One region of the Microbacterium sp. NPDC057658 genome, then DNA from elsewhere that is predicted to be linked to it. Evidence: riboswitches for the same ligand, from Rfam matches in the RefSeq annotation. Region 1 holds a riboswitch; the other holds the start of a gene.

Region 1 (7,813 bases):
ACGCGCTGCGGGACGCCGGGCAGAACGACTTCGCCAACCAGGTGGGCGCGCTCGGCGACTTCCGGGTCGGCGACGGCATCGACTTCGACGCGCTGCGCTGGGTGATCGCCGCGGTTCTCGCGATCTACGTCGTGGCCGCGTTCCTCAGCTGGCTGCAGGGATACGTCATCAACGTCATCATGGTGCGCACCATGTGGCGGCTGCGCGAGGCCGTCGAGGCGAAGATCAACCGGCTCCCGCTGGCGTACTTCGACAAGGTGCAGCGCGGCGAGCTGATCTCGCGGGTGACGAACGACATCGACAACATCACCCAGACCATGCAGCAGTCGCTGTCGGGAGCACTGACCGCCGTGCTGACGGTGATCGGCGTGCTCGTGATGATGTTCTCGATCTCGTGGCAGCTCGCCCTCGTCGCCCTCGTGGCGCTTCCGCTCATGGGCGTGATCTTCGGCGTCATCGGACCGCGGTCGCAGAAGGCCTTCGGCACGCAGTGGCGCAAGGTCGGCCGGCTCAACGCCCGGGTCGAGGAGGCCTTCTCCGGCCACGCGCTGGTCAAGGTGTTCGGCCGCGAGCAGGACGCGCTGGACAAGTTCAAGGCCGAGAACGAGGAGCTCTTCCAGGCGAGCTTCAAGGCGCAGTTCCTCTCGGGCATCATCATGCCCGCGATGACCTTCGTCGGCAGCCTCACCTACGTCGGCATCGCGGTGCTCGGCGGGCTCATGGTCGCGAGCGGGCAGCTCCGGCTCGGCGACGTGCAGGCGTTCATCCAGTACTCGCAGCAGTTCACGCAGCCGCTGTCCGAGCTGGGCGGCATGGCCGCGGTCGTGCAGTCCGGCACCGCCTCGGCGGAGCGGGTGTTCGACCTGCTCGACGCCGATGAGCAGGACGCCGACGGCCCCGACGCCCCTGCTCTCCGCGAAGGGGAGGGCGTGATCGAGTTCGAGAACGTCTCCTTCTCCTACTCGCCGGAGCGTCCGCTCATCACCGATCTGTCGTTCCGGGTGGAGCCGGGGCAGACCGTCGCGATCGTCGGGCCCACGGGCGCCGGCAAGACGACGCTCGTGAACCTCATCATGCGGTTCTACGAGCTCAGCGGCGGTCGGATCACGCTGGACGGTCAGGACATCTCGACCATCACGCGTGACGACCTCCGGTCCCGCACCGGCATGGTGCTCCAGGACCCCTGGCTGTTCGCCGGGAGCATCCGCGAGAACATCCGCTACGGACGCTCGACCGCGACGGACGAGGAGGTGCTGGCCGCCGCGCGGGCGACCTACGTCGACCGCTTCGTGCACGCGCTTCCGGATGGGTACGACACCGTGCTCGACGAGGACGCGTCGAATGTCTCGGCCGGTGAGCGGCAGCTCATCACGATCGCCCGGGCGTTCGTGGCGCAGCCGTCGATCCTCATCCTGGACGAGGCCACCTCGGCGGTCGACACCCGCACCGAGCTGCTGCTGCAGAACGCCATGGCCGCTCTCCGGCAGGGGCGCACCTCGTTCGTCATCGCGCACCGGCTGTCGACCATCCGCGACGCGGACCTCATCCTCGTGATGGAGCATGGCGACATCGTCGAGAAGGGTACGCACGACGAGCTCATCGCCGCGCAGGGCGCGTACTGGCGGCTGTACCAGTCGCAGTTCGAGCAGGCGGCGACCGACCTCGACGCGGAAGCGGCCCTGACCGGGTCGTCTCCGGTCGTGGTGACGGGAGAGGCCGACGCCGAGGCCCGCGCGGAGGAGCAGGCGGCCGATGCCGTGGCGGGTGCCGCCGTCGGTGCCCAGCTTCCCGGAGCGGAGGCGGCCGCCGCGCAGGCGCTCCTCGACGACGGGGCGGACGGCGCGTCGCCTCGTCCCTGATCGTCATCGCCCTGACGCCCCGCTCCGGACTCGGAGCGGGGCGTCAGTCGTCAGGAGCGGTCCGCGTCGATGCCGAACAGCTCGAGGGGATGGGTGAGGCGCCACCACGGGCTCGGGCCGTCCACGTCTTCGGCGAGGACGAGTGCGGTCTCGGTGGTGTCGATGGGGCCGGCCGTGGTGAGGGTGCCGACGTCGCCGTCCGCCTCGCGCTGCTCGCCGAGATCGAACACAGCCGTCGCGGTCGCGCTCGCCCCGTTCCACAGCACCACATCCGCGTCCTCACCGGTCACGACGTCGACCTCCTCGCCCCAGGCGGTGCGGACGCGTCCGACCACCGTCCCGGCGGGAACGGCGGGGCCCTGCGCCTGCAGCGCAGCCTCGGTCTGCGCGAACAGGGCACGCGTGAGGGCGAGACGCGCCTCGTCGTCCTCCTGGTTCAGTGCCGCGGCGTAGAGGCGGACCGTCGAGTCCCCCACGGAGACGTCCTTCGCCGTCAGCAGGTTCCAGCCGACGAGTGTGCCGGTCTTGATGCCGACCACCCCCGGGTCCGCGAGCATGCCGTTCGTGTTCTCCACCGTGCCGGCCCCCGGCAGCTCGACCGACCGGGTGCCCACGATCTCCGCGAACACGGGATTCTGCATCGCGAGCTCGCCGAGAGCCACGAGCGCCTCCGGGGTGGCGACGTTGCGCGCGTCGAATCCGGACGGCGTGACCACGGTGATCCCGGAGAGCCCGCGCTCGCCGAGCCAGACCTCGGCGGCGGCCGCGAACTCCCGATCGGAGCCCCAGATCTCCGCGGCGAGCCGATCGATGTAGTTGTTGGCCGAACCGAGCAGGGTGCCCTGCAGGAGCTGGTACTCGGTCAGCACCCCGCCCACGGGGACATCCAGCGCGGACTGATTCGAGATCCGGTAGTCCCAGTACCGGATGCTGTCGGCGTAGGTGAAGAAGAACTCGGGGCCCTGCTCCCCGGGGGCGAGGGGCAGGCGGTCGAGCACCATGAGCGTGCTGACGACCTTGGTGATGCTCGCGATGCTGACCGGGGCGGTCGTGGACGCGGCCGTGGTCATCCCGGCGATGCCCACGGCACCGTCGCCCACCTCCGGCCAGGCGAGCGCGGCGGTGGGGGCTGCCACCGGGGTGACCTCCACGGCCTGGACGGTGGGGGCGACCTCGTGCAACGGCCAGAGCAGCGTGCTTCCGGCGTAGGAGGCGACGAGCCCGGCGAGGACCCCGAGCGGGACGAGCAGGCCGGGGCCGGCGATCGCCGGACGCAGCGTCGCGTCGCGCAGCAGGCCGGGGGCGGCCTCGGCTTCCGGGGTGGCGTCGAACTCCGGCGTCGACGACCCGGACTCGACCACGTCCGTGTCGACCCAGGTCAGCGCGGTCGCCGGTGTCGAGGCATCGGCCCACGCGACGGTCTCCGTCGTGGTCGCAGGCAGCGTGTCGACGGTCTGCGAGGACGCGGGGGCGGAGTCCTCGGGCCGCGCGTCGACGCCGACGCCGCCGGACGCCTCTGCAGGGGGATCGGAAGCGGTCACTCGCTTACGGTACCGAATGCCGCCAGGAATCCGCCGTGCGCGGCTCGGGACGCGCGGGCGGAAGACGCTAGGATCGACAGCACAACCACGGGAGTCCGGCGAGCCGGGCTGAGAGGGAGCGAATCGCGCTTCGACCGTCGAACCTGATCTGGGTCATGCCAGCGCAGGGAGGAGTTCACATGAGTACGTCCACGTCCGCATCCTCGTCCACGAAGACGACCGGCGCTCCGGCGCGCAGCTATCTGCGGTGGCGCATCGTCGACATCGTCGTCGCCAGCGTGCTCGGCGTCGCCGCCGGCCTGATCTTCCTGGCCTGGAACGTCGGGTACCTGGGCCCCAAGGCCCTGCTCGAGCCGCTGCTCCCCGGGCTCCAGGGGCTCCTGGACGGACCGTGGCTGTTCGCCGGAGTGCTCGGCGGCCTCATCATCCGCAAAGCCGGTGCGGCGATCTACGTCGAACTGCTGGCCGCCGTCGTCTCGGCGCTCATCGGCAACCAGTGGGGTGGCTTCCTCACGCTCGAAGCGGGCCTCGTGCAGGGTCTCGGCGCCGAGCTCGTCTTCCTGCTGTTCTTCTACCGTCGCTGGTCGCTGCCCGTCGCGATCCTCGCCGGTGCCGGCGCTGCGCTCGCGGGAGGCATCAACAACCTCATCCTCTGGTACGCCGGCTCCGGTCCCGCGTTCACCGTGATCTACCTCGTGAGCACCGTGATCTCCGGCGCCGTCATCGCCGGTGCCCTGTCGTGGGTGCTCGCCCGCGGCATCGCGGCGACGGGAGCACTGGACCGCTTCGGCTCCGGGCGCGAGGCGCGCGTGCGCGTCTGATGGCGGCGCAGGTCGCTCCCGCGGTCGTCGAGGCGCGCGGCTGGGGCTGGCGGCATGCGAGCCGCCGGGCATGGGCGCTGCGCGACGTCTCGTTCCGCATCGAGCCCGGCGAGCGGGTTCTCGTGCTCGGCGCGTCCGGGGCGGGCAAGTCGACCCTGCTGCACGGCCTCGCGGGCGTGCTCGGCGGCGAGGAGGAGGGTGAGAGTGCGGGGGAGCTCCTCGTCGACGACGCTCCGGCGGTGGCGACTCGCGGGCGCGCCGGACTCGTCCTCCAGGACCCCGATTCCCAGGTGATCCTCGCCCGCGCAGGCGACGACGTCGCGTTCGGGTGCGAGAACCTCGGCGTGCCGCGTGCGGAGATCTGGCCGCGTGTCGAGGCGGCGCTCGCTGCCGTCGGCCTCGACGTGCCGCTCGATCATCCGACCAAGGCGCTGTCGGGCGGCCAGAAGCAACGTCTCGCCCTCGCCGGCATGCTCGCGATGCGCCCCGGCCTCGTCCTCCTCGACGAGCCGACGGCGAACCTCGCTCCGGACGGGGTGCGCGAGGTCAGGGAGGCGGTGGAGCGGATGCTCGCCGCGCACCCCGCCACCCTCGTGGTCGTGGAGCATCGACTCGAGGTGTGGTTGCCGCTCCTCACCCGGGTCATCGTGCTCGGTGCCGGCGGGGTGGTCGCGGACGGCCCTCCCGCCGCGGTGCTCGGTGCGCAGGGAGAACGCCTGGCGGCGGACGGCGTCTGGGTGCCCGGGCGTCCTCCCACCGAGCCCCCGGCACCGAGGACAGTGCCCGGCGAGGTGCTGCTGTCGGCCCGAGCACTCGCCGTGGCGCGGGTGAAGGGGCGTCCGGTGGCCCGCGGCATCGACCTCGACGTGCGGGCGGGCGAGGCCCTCGCGATCACCGGCCCGAACGGCGCGGGCAAGTCCACCCTGGGCCTGACCCTCGCGGGCCTCCTCCCGCCCGCGGAGGGGGCCGTGACCGCGACGCCGGTGCTCGCGCAGGGTGCCGATCCCGCGCCGATCCGCTGGGCGTCCCGCGACCTCCTCACCCGGATCGGCATGGTCTTCCAGGAGCCGGAGCACCAGCTCCTCGCCACCACTGTGCGGGACGAGCTCGCCATCGGCCCGCGCGCGCTGGGCGTCCCCGAGGACGAGGTCGAGGCCCGCGTCGACGAGCTGCTCGCCCGCCTGCGCCTGTCCGCGCTGGGAGCCGCGAACCCGTACACGCTCTCGGGTGGGGAGAAGCGCCGTCTCACCGTCGCGGCCGCGATCGCCACGCGACCCCGGGTGCTGATCCTCGACGAGCCGACGTTCGGACAGGACGCCCGCACCTGGGCCGAGCTCGTCGCGATGCTCGCCACCCTCCGGGACGAGGGCTCCGCGATCGTCACCGTCACGCACGACCTCGACGTGGCGCGCGCCCTGCACGCCACCCGCTTCGCCCTGGGGGCGCCGGCATGACGGATCTCGCCGACACCCGCGCCCGCGCCGGCGTCGTGGCCCGGATCAACCCGGTCGCGAAGCTCGGCGTGAGCGCGCTCATCGCCGTGCCGTTGATCCTCACGCTGGATCCCGTGTCGGCGGCGGTCGCCCTAGTGCTCGAAGCGGTGCTGTTCCTGTTCGCCGGCATCGGGTGGCGGGAGTTCTGGGTGCGCACCTGGCCGGTCTGGCTCGCAGCGCCGCTCACAGGGCTCACCATCGCCCTGTACGGCGAGACGAGCGGCACGGTCTACGTCGACTGGTTCGTGCTGCGCATCAGCGAGGGGTCGCTCGCGCTCGCCGTCGCCACGATGCTCCGGGTGCTCGCGATCGCCCTGCCCTCGGTGGTGCTCTTCATCACGGTCGATCCGACCGATCTCGCCGACGGCCTCGGGCAGATCCTGCGCCTGCCCGCCCGATTCGTGCTCGGCGCGCTCGCCGGACTGCGCATGGTGGGGCTGTTCCTCGACGACTGGCGGGCTCTGGAACTGGCGCGTCGAGCCCGCGGCGTGGCCGACCGCGGCCGCATCCGGCGCTTCCTCGGGATGGCCTTCGCCCTGCTCGTCCTGTCGATCCGCCGCGGCGCGAAGCTCGCCACCGCGATGGAGGCACGGGGCTTCGGTGCCCCCGGCCGTCGCACCTGGGCGCGCGAGTCCCGCTTCGGCGCCCCCGAGTGGGCCCTCCTGGCCGTCGGGGCCGCGATCTCCGGGATCGCGATCGCCGCGGCGGTCGCCACCGGCGCGTGGAACTTCATCCTCGGTCCGTCCTGACCTCACCCCTTTCGGACGAGGGCCCCTGGAGGTGACTCGACGGCCGGTCTAGCGTCCGCTGGAGACAGTGCCAATCGACACCGACCGAAAGGGACGTCCCATGAGCATCTCCTCCGCCGACGACCAGCCGCTCTTCACGCGGCCGGGTGAGGCCACCGTCGCACCGCGACACGTCATCCCGGATTCCGAGTCGCTTCCCGCGACGGCGAAGCAGATCGTCGAGGACGAGACCATCCTCGACGGCAACGCGCGCCTCAACCTCGCCACCTTCGTCAGCACCTGGATGGATGACGAGGCGAAGCAGGTCTACATGGCCTCCTTCGACAAGAACATGATCGACAAGGACGAGTATCCGCAGACCGCCGCCATCGAGGACAACTGCTGGCACATGCTCGCGAACCTGTGGAAGGCGCCGGACGCCTCCCGCAGCATCGGCACGTCGACCATCGGCTCCTCCGAGGCGTGCATGCTCGGCGGTCTCGCGTTCAAGCGTCGCTGGCAGCAGGCCCGCCGTGCCGCCGGCAAGGACGCCTCCACGCCGAACCTCGTGATGTCGAGCGCGGTGCAGGTGTGCTGGGAGAAGTTCTGCAACTACTTCGACGTCGAACCGCGCTACGTGCCCATCAGCGAGGAGCACAAGACGCTCGACGGCCATGACCTCGAGAAGTACGTGGACGAGAACACGATCGGGGTGGTCGCCATCATGGGCGTCACCTACACCGGCATGTACGAGCCGGTGGCCGAGATCGCCGCGGCGCTCGACGCGATCCAGGAGAAGACGGGTCTCGACATCCCGATCCACGTGGACGGCGCCTCGGGCGCGATGATCGCCCCGTTCCTCCAGCCCGACCTGGTCTGGGACTTCCGGCTGGAGCGCGTGCATTCCATCAGCACCTCGGGACACAAGTACGGTCTCGTCTACCCGGGTCTCGGGTGGGTGGTCTGGCGCGACGCGCACTGGCTGCCGGAGGACCTGGTGTTCAAGGTGAGCTATCTCGGCGGGGAGATGCCGACCTTCGCCCTGAACTTCTCCCGCCCTGGCGCTCAGGTGCTGCTGCAGTACTACCTGTTCCTCCGCCTCGGGTTCGAGGGCTACCGGGCCGTGCAGCAGGCCTCGCAGGACGTGGCGAAGTTCCTCTCCGCGGGCATCGCGAAGCTCGATGCGTTCGAGCTGTGGAACGACGGCAGCGACATCCCCGTCTTCGCCTGGCGCCTGAAGGACGGGCACACCGACAAGTGGACGCTCTACCACCTCCAGGACCGCCTCCGGATGCGCGGCTGGCTCGTGCCCGCCTATCCCATGCCCGCGGACCTCGAAGACCTCACGGTGCAGCGGATCGTCGTGCGCAA
Region 2 (7,813 bases), on a different contig from region 1:
GAGATCTGCGGCCCGCCGCCGTGCACGACCACGGGCTGCACACCGACGTAGCGGAGGTACGCGATGTCCTGGGCGAAGGCCTCCTGCAGCTCGTCCGAGACCATGGCGTTCCCGCCGTACTTGACGACGACGATCTGGTCGCGGAACTTCTTCAGCCACGGCAGCGACTCGATGAGGGTGGTGGCCTTCTGCGCCGCGATGTCCGGCGTGGTGTCCTGGATGTCGGTCATGAGGCGTAGGCGCTGTTCTCGTGCACGTAGTCGTGGGTGAGGTCGTTGGTGAGCACCGTGGCGGTGGCCTCTCCGACCTTGAGGTCGATCATCAGGTGCGTGGCCCGCGGCGTCAGGTCGACCTCCTCACGGGGGCGGTCCGGCCCGCCGGCGGTGCAGACGCGGACACCGTTCATCCACACGTCGACGTCGTAGGGGTCGAACTGCGCGGCCGTCGTGCCGATCGCCGCGAGGACGCGGCCCCAGTTCGGGTCGTTGCCGAAGATGGCCGCCTTGAACAGGTTGTTGCGGGCGACCGAGCGGCCGACCTCGACGGCGTCCTGCTCGGAGACGGCGTGCTGCACCTCGATCGTGATGTCGTGGCTCGCGCCCTCCGCGTCGCCCTGCAGCTTGACCGCGAGCTCCTGGCAGAGCGCGGTGAGCGCCTCGGCGAAGTCGTCGAGGTCGGGGACGACCTCGGAGGCGCCGTTGGCGAGCAGCGTCACCTGGTCGTTGGTCGACATGCAGCCGTCGGAGTCGAGGCGGTCGAACGTGCGCCCCGTCGCCCGGCGCAGCGCCTCGTCGGCCTGGAGCGGTTCGAGCACGGCGTCGGTGGTGAGCACCACGAGCATCGTCGCCAGACCCGGGGCGAGCATGCCCGCGCCCTTCGCCATGCCGCCGATCGTCCAGCCGTCGCGGGTCACCACAGCGGTCTTCGCGACCGTGTCCGTGGTCATGATGGCGTGCGCGGCGCTCTCCCCGCCGTCCGCGCTCAGCTCGGTGATCGCCTGCGCGGTGCCCGCGAGGACCTTCTCGCGGAAGACCTCGTCCCCCGTCCCGATGAGCCCCGTGGAGCAGACGAGCACGTCGCCCGCGCTGATGCCGAGCAGTTCGGCCGCCTTCTCCGCGGTCTGGTGGGTCGTCTGGAACCCGAAGCTCCCGGTGAAGCAGTTTGCACCGCCGGAGTTGAGGACGACGGCCTCGACCACGCGGTCCGCGACGGCCTGCTGCGACCAGATGATGGGGTTGGCCTTGGCGCGGTTGCTCGTGAAGACGGCGGCGCCGACCTTGCGGGGGCCGCGGTTGACCACGACGGCGACATCGGGCTTGCCGGTCGACTTGAGTCCGGCGGCGACCCCGGCCGCCTCGAATCCTGCGGGGGCGGTGACGCTCACGGGGCGACTCCGTTCACTGAGAGGGCGCGGGTCTCGGGAAGCCCCAGCGCGATGTTCATGGACTGGACGGCAGCTCCGGCGGTGCCCTTGACGAGGTTGTCGACGGCGGTGACCACCGTCACGCGGTTCGCGGCGCGGTCGATCGCGAGGCCGAGGAGGGCCGTGTTCGCCCCGAGCACGTCCGCCGTGCGCGGGAAGCTCCCCTCCGGCAGCAGCTGGACGAAGGTCTCGTCGCCGTAGGCGCTCTCCCATGCCTGACGGATCTCGGCGTCGCTCACACCCTCGACGATCGGCGCTGTGGACGTGGCGAGGATGCCGCGCGACATCGGCACGAGGACCGGAGTGAACGAGATCCGGATGTCTTGGGTCCCTGAGCCCGTCGAAGGGCCTGAGTCCGTCGAAGGGCCTGAGCCCGTCGAAGGGCGGGCGGCGGCGAGCGCCTGACGGATCTCCGGGATGTGGCGGTGCGTGCCGCCGACGGCATAGGGGTTCGCGGAGCCGAGGATCTCGCTGGCGAGGAGGTTCGTCTTCAGGCTCTTGCCCGCCCCGGACGGGCCGACGGCCAGGACGGAGACGATGTCGCCCGGGTCGATCACGCCGGCCGCGACACCGGGGGCGAGGCTCAGGCTCACCGTGGAGGCGTTGCAGCCGGGTGCGGCGATCCGGGTCGCGCTGCGGAGCGCGTCCCGCCCCTTGCCCCCTCCGACGAGGAGCTCGGGCACGCCGTACGTCCACGGCTCATGGAAGGACCCGCCGTAGAACGCGTCCCACTCCGCCGACGAGGTGAGCCGGTGGTCCGCTCCGGCGTCGATCACCAGCGGGGTGTCGCCGAGGGCGTCCGTGTACTGCCCGGACTGCCCGTGCGGGAGGGCCAGGAACACGATGTCGTGTCCGGCGAGGACCTCGGGTGTGGTGTCCTGGAGCGTCAGGTGGGCGAGTGAACGGAGGTGCGGCTGATGGGCGACGAGGGGCTGTCCGGCGTTCGAGTGCGCCGTGACGGTGCGGATCTCGACGTCGGGGTGAGCGGCCAGGAGGCGCAGGATCTCGCCGCCTGCGTAGCCGGAGGCGCCGGAGACGGCGACGGAATACGTCATGCTTCTACCTTAACGGTCGGGTCCTCGACGATCTCGGGACCGGGGGCGGGGCCGGAGGCGGCGACACCGGCACTCGACCGCCGCGCGGACGCAGGCAGAAGGGCGGGGTCGCCTAGAATCGGCGGCCGCGACGTCGGCGCACGGCGATGACGCTCGGGACGAGCGTCGAAGGAGCGGTGGCGACCGAAGGCATGCGGCGACGATAGCGCGGGCGTGTTCGGCACCGCAAATCCGGGGCGTCACACGACAGCGTGCGCGACCGGTGCGGCGAAGAAGGCCCGTTCGTGCGCGCTCGATGCGAGGAAGGCTCGCCGCATCCGCTCTCGGCCGGTGTCGTCGGCCCTCGCGGCCGCGGCGGCGACATGCGCGACGGCCTGCCGGGTGGCCTGCGCGAATGCCGGATCCGCGTAGGTCGCCAGCCACGATGCGTAGGGATGCCGGGGGTCGCGGGGCGCCGCGCCGAACGCTCCGGCATGGAGCCGCTCCCCCAGGTCGGTGTAGAGCCAGAAGCACGGCAGCACGGCCGCGATCACCGTGGCGTAGTCCCCGCCGAAGGCGACGGCACGCAGGTGGTCGAGGTAGGCGACCGTGGCCGGGGCGGGCTCGGCGGCGAAGGTCGCGCCGTTCACCCCGGTCTCCGGGGTCAGCCACGACGCGTGCAGCTCCAGCTCGCCGCGGATCGCGCCGTGCGCGGCCTCGGCCCAGAACGCCTGCTCGTCGGGGGTCGGAGCGAGACGTGACGCCTCCGCGAGCACCCGGGCGTACTCGCGGAGGTAGAGGGCATCCTGCGCGAGGTAGAAGACGAAGGCGTCGCGGTCGAGAGTCCCCTCGGCGAGCGCGCGCACGAAGGGCAGCGCGTCGATGTCGCGGCGGATCGCGGCGGTCTCGTCCCACCAGGCCGCGGCCACCTCCTCCGGTGTCGGCCGGGTCTCGACCCCGCCGCGCGCCCAGAGTCCCGAGAAGGGATGGATCGGGCCGTGTCCTCGCCCGATCTCCAGGTCGTCCGCCGCGCGGAGGGACTCCCGCAACCAGGCGCGCGCGGCGCGCACCGCGGTCGCGGGATCGTCGCCCGTCGCCAGTCGTGTGGCCAGAGCCGCGGACAGCGAGCAGCCGGTGCCGTGGGTGTTCGCCGTGTGGATGCGCGCGCCGGGGAACTCCGCGTGCGTACCGGCTGCCGTGTCGATCAGGGCGTCCGGTGCCTCGTCCCCGGGCAGATGCCCGCCCTTCACCAGCACCGCGGTCCCCATCGCGGCCGACAGCTCTCGCGCCGCGGCGAGCGCGTCCGCCCAGTCCGCCACCTCGTGACCGACGAGCACCGCGAGCTCGGCGAGGTTCGGGGTGACCACGGTCGCCAGGGACAGCAGGCTCCGCAGCTCGCGCTCCGCATCGGGGTGGAGCAGCCGATCCCCCGAGGTCGCGATCATGACGGGGTCGAGCACGACGATCGGGGGCTGTGTGTCCCGGAGCCACGCGGCGACCGTCCGGATCACCTCCACGTCCGCGAGCATGCCGACCTTCACGGCGTCGATGCGGATGTCGTCACCGACGGCGTCGAGCTGCGCCCGGAGGAAGTCCGCGGGAGGAACGTGCACGGCGCGGACGCCCTGCGTGTTCTGGGCGGTCAGGGCCGTCAGGGCCGCCATGCCGTAGCCCCCGTTCGCGGCGATCGCCTTGAGGTCGGCCTGGATGCCCGCGCCCCCGGACGGATCGCTGCCGGCGATGCTGAGCACGTGCGGCACCGCCCGCCCGAGCCAGCGCCGACGGAAGGCCGCGGCGGCGGTCCGGGGGTCGTCCGCCGCGCACAGCGCCGAGACCACCGCGATCCCGGCCGCGCTGGCCGCGCGCAGCGCCGCCGTGTCGTCGAGCTCCACCCCGCCGATCGCGACGCACGGCAGCGCACTGCGCGCCGCGAACGCGGCGAAGCCGTCGATGCCGAGCGGGGCCGGGTGGTCGGGCTTGGTGCGCGTGGGGCGGATCACGCCGACCCCGAGGTAGTCGACCGTGCCGGGCGGCAGCGCGGCGACCTCCTCGAGGTGCGCGGAGGTGTTCGCGGTCAGCCCGATCAGGGCCTCCGGGCCGAGGAGCTCGCGCGCGCGGAGCACCGAGGCGTCCGCCTGACCGAGGTGCACCCCGTCCACCCTGGCGCCGCGACGACGGGCCTCGACGGCCGCATCGAGGCGATCGTTCACGACGAGCAGCGCGCGACCGTCGATGGCCGCGGACAGAGCGAGGAGCTGCACGACGGTCTCCTCGTCCGTCGCCTCCTTGTCGCGCAGCTGCACGATGCGGACGCCGCCGGCCACCGCTTCGCGGACGGTCGCGACCACCCCGCGTGCGCCGCACAGCGACCGATCGGTGACGAGGTACAGGGACAGGTCGACGGTCATCGGGTCTCCTCCTCGACGCGGGCGCGGTCCCGGAGATCCGCCGGGGTCACGGCGGACAGCGCATCGAGCAGTCCGACGGCGAAGCTGCCCGGTCCGCGGGAGGCCTCCGCCGCCTGCTCGGCCGCGACCGTGTAGACGAGGGTCGCCGCGGCCACCGCCGTCAGCGCATCGGTCCCGGTACCGCGGGACGCCCCGAGGAAGGCCGCCATCACGGCCCCCAGCGCGCAGCCGCCGCCCGTCACCCGCGTGAGCAGCTCGTTCCCGTTGGCGATGCGGATCACCCGTTCCCCGTCGGTGAGGAGGTCGACCGGACCGGAGACGGCGACCACGGAACCGTGCCGGTCGGCGAGCTCCCGCGCCGCCGCTGCCGCCGCCTCGGTACCGTCCGTCGCGTCGACACCGCGGCCGCCGCTGCTGTGCCCGGCGAGCGCGAGGATCTCCGACGCGTTGCCGCGGATGGCGGTCGGGCGCCGCGCGGCCAGCTCGTGGGCCAGTGCCGTCCGCACCGGGAGCGTGCCGATCGCGACGGGATCGAGCACCCACGGCGTGGCGGCGGCGAGCGCTCCGGCCACGGCTTCCCTGCTCGCCTCCCGCTGCTCCGGGGTCGGCGTCCCGAGATTGACGAGGAGCCCCGAGGCGGCACCCGCGAACGGTCCGGCCTCGCCGACGATGTCGACCATCGCCGGCGCCGCGCCGAGCGCGAGCAGCACGTTGGCGGTGAACCCCGTCACGACGGCGTTCGTGAGGCAGTGCGTCAACGGCGGCGCAGCCCGGACCTCCTCCCGCAGCCTTCCCGCCGTGACGGCGAGGTCGAGGACGGATTCCGGACGCACAGGATCGCTCATTGCGACATCCCTTCGCTAGTACGAACTAGATCAGGTTCGACGGGTGTGATCTCAGCCGCGGATGCGGCACCCCGTGTCACTGCCTCGCAGTCTAGCGAGCGAAGGCGTCGAGCAGCGCCCGCTCCTCCGTCCGCGTGAGTCCGGCACGGCGCTCCCGGTCCACGCCCCGTTCGCGCTCGTCCGCCACGACGCGTTCCACCGTCTCTTCGAGGGGCCGGAGCCTACCTCCGCCGCGCCGGTACCGCGCGTTCGAGCGGGTCATGAATCCGCTCATCTCGGGCGGCAGCCACAGCGGGAGCGAGCGCGGCCCCGCCCAGTACGCGACACCCTCCGCGACGAGACGCTCCTCCGTGCCGACGACGACCGGACCGGTGTGCCCGGTGGAAGCGCGCACCGTACGCAGCACGTCCTCCAGGTCGCGCACGTCGCCGATCGCGTTGACGGCACCGGTGACGGTGGCGGACACGACGAAGGCGGCGACGTCCTCGACGTCGATGACCTGCGCCGTGCGCCCGTCGAGCGGCGGGAGCAGCACGGGCTCGTCCAGGGCCCGGAGGAACGCCGCCGCCCAGTAGCCGAAGCGATCGCTCGGGTCGCCGTCGCCGACGATGAGGCCGGGACGGACGAGGAGCGCGCGGTCGCCGAGGCTCTCCTGCACGGCGTCCTCCGCCGCGACCTTCTGCCGCGCGTAGTCGTCGTCCTCACCGGCCTGCGCCGCCGGGTGCCGCGGGGCCGACTCGTCCGTCCCGACCGTCTCGTCGTCGCGGTACACCGACATCGACGAGACGCAGGTCCACCGGGCGGCACGCTCGCCGAGCGCGCGGACGGCCCCGGAGACATGAGCGGCGCGGGAGGAGACGTCGACGACGTGGTCCCAGTCGGTGCGCGAGACGACGTCATAGGCGTCCTCGTCGTCGCGGTCGGCGAGCACGAGGGTCGCTCCCGGTGGCGCCGGCCGCCCGCCGCGGGCGAGGCAGGTCACCGACGCGCCCGCCCCCAACGCGTGCGCGGCGATGCGCTCCGACAGCCATCCGGTTCCCCCCAGGATCAGCACATCCGTCATGTGCCCATGTCATCAGGATCGACGACTCGGGGGAAGGGCCTCCGCTCAGAGCGGAGCGACACAGGCCACCCCGCGAGCACAGGCCCTCACGCGGACACCGGCCCTCACGCGGACACCGCCCACCACGCGAGCTCAGGCCCTCACGCGAGCACAGGCCATGGGCGCTGCTGTCGCCTGATGCCGCGCGAACGCCTGATGCCGCGCGGGCTCGGCGCCGTCGCGGAGGCCGGCCCCGAAGCGGTCAGGGGACGACGATCTCGTCGAGGCCGTCCAACACCGGGATCGTCCACGACGGGTCCGGTCGCCAGTCGATCCACTCCCGATCGAACGGCCAGTCGCCGGCATGGAACGACGCGATGGCCGCGACCGCGTGCCGCTCGATCTGCGCGGCCTGCGCGGCGGTCAGCCGTCCCTGGTCGACGGCGGCGACCAGCTCGTCCTCGTCCTTCATCGCCACGCGCCCGTCCTGTGCGATCTCGACGTCGAGGACGTGATCGGAGGTGTAGGTGGCACTGTCGGTGCGCAGGTGCGCGTTCTCGAGGTTGACGTACCAGCCGGCGAAGTCCCACGTCGTCCCGGTGACCGAGCTCCAGAACAGCCAGACCGACCACGGCACTCCCGCGGGCGCGATGCGCAGGATGCCGTTGCCCCACCACTCCTCGACGATCCGGCGCCGGGGCTCCCGCCACCGCCGATCGAGCGGGACGGTCCGGATGCGCTCCCCGTCCCGCGTGCCCTGACCTTCCTGCTGCGTCCCGGCGGCGAGCCACGCGACGAGACCGCGCTCATCGTCACGGACGACGCGCATGGGGGTGACGGTCGCCGCCTCCCCCGTGGTCCACCCCGGCTTGCGGTAGTGCCAGTCGAGCTGCGCACCCGGCGAGAGGAACGGTCCCTCCCCGAGCGATCGCGCTCCGGCGGGGACCGAGGGTGGCGTGGGCTGCAGGAGGAGGCTCGTCATCCGGCCACGCTATCGCGAGAGCGCACGGCTCCCCGGAAAGGGGCCGTGCGCTCTCCCGATCAGTCGCGGAGGGCGGCGC

Evidence for each region. A riboswitch is a leader RNA that binds a small molecule or an ion and turns the genes downstream of it on or off. The one in region 1 is predicted to bind thiamine pyrophosphate.
Region 2: it holds a riboswitch for thiamine pyrophosphate, as region 1 does, so the genes downstream of both, thiM (hydroxyethylthiazole kinase) here and ACFU8V_RS00785 (ECF transporter S component) in region 1, are expected to answer to the same signal.

Annotation. Positions count from the first base shown of each region.
Region 1 covers NZ_JBHVHT010000001.1:166,835-174,647, reverse strand. Annotated here, with positions in the region: gene ACFU8V_RS00795 (ABC transporter ATP-binding protein) at 1-1,859, shown strand, start outside; gene ACFU8V_RS00790 (D-alanyl-D-alanine carboxypeptidase family protein) at 1,910-3,400, opposite strand; TPP riboswitch at 3,478-3,587, shown strand; gene ACFU8V_RS00785 (ECF transporter S component) at 3,580-4,221, shown strand; gene ACFU8V_RS00780 (ABC transporter ATP-binding protein) at 4,221-5,675, shown strand; gene ACFU8V_RS00775 (energy-coupling factor transporter transmembrane protein EcfT) at 5,672-6,463, shown strand; gene ACFU8V_RS00770 (glutamate decarboxylase) at 6,564-7,813, shown strand, end outside.
Region 2 covers NZ_JBHVHT010000002.1:601,230-609,042, reverse strand. Annotated here, with positions in the region: gene argB (acetylglutamate kinase) at 1-230, opposite strand, end outside; gene argJ (bifunctional glutamate N-acetyltransferase/amino-acid acetyltransferase ArgJ) at 227-1,384, opposite strand; gene argC (N-acetyl-gamma-glutamyl-phosphate reductase) at 1,381-2,478, opposite strand; gene ACFU8V_RS16435 (bifunctional hydroxymethylpyrimidine kinase/phosphomethylpyrimidine kinase) at 2,718-4,865, opposite strand; gene thiM (hydroxyethylthiazole kinase) at 4,862-5,710, opposite strand; TPP riboswitch at 5,701-5,794, opposite strand; gene ACFU8V_RS16425 (NAD-dependent epimerase/dehydratase family protein) at 5,802-6,773, opposite strand; gene ACFU8V_RS16420 (DUF402 domain-containing protein) at 7,015-7,734, opposite strand; gene pheT (phenylalanine--tRNA ligase subunit beta) at 7,794-7,813, opposite strand, start outside.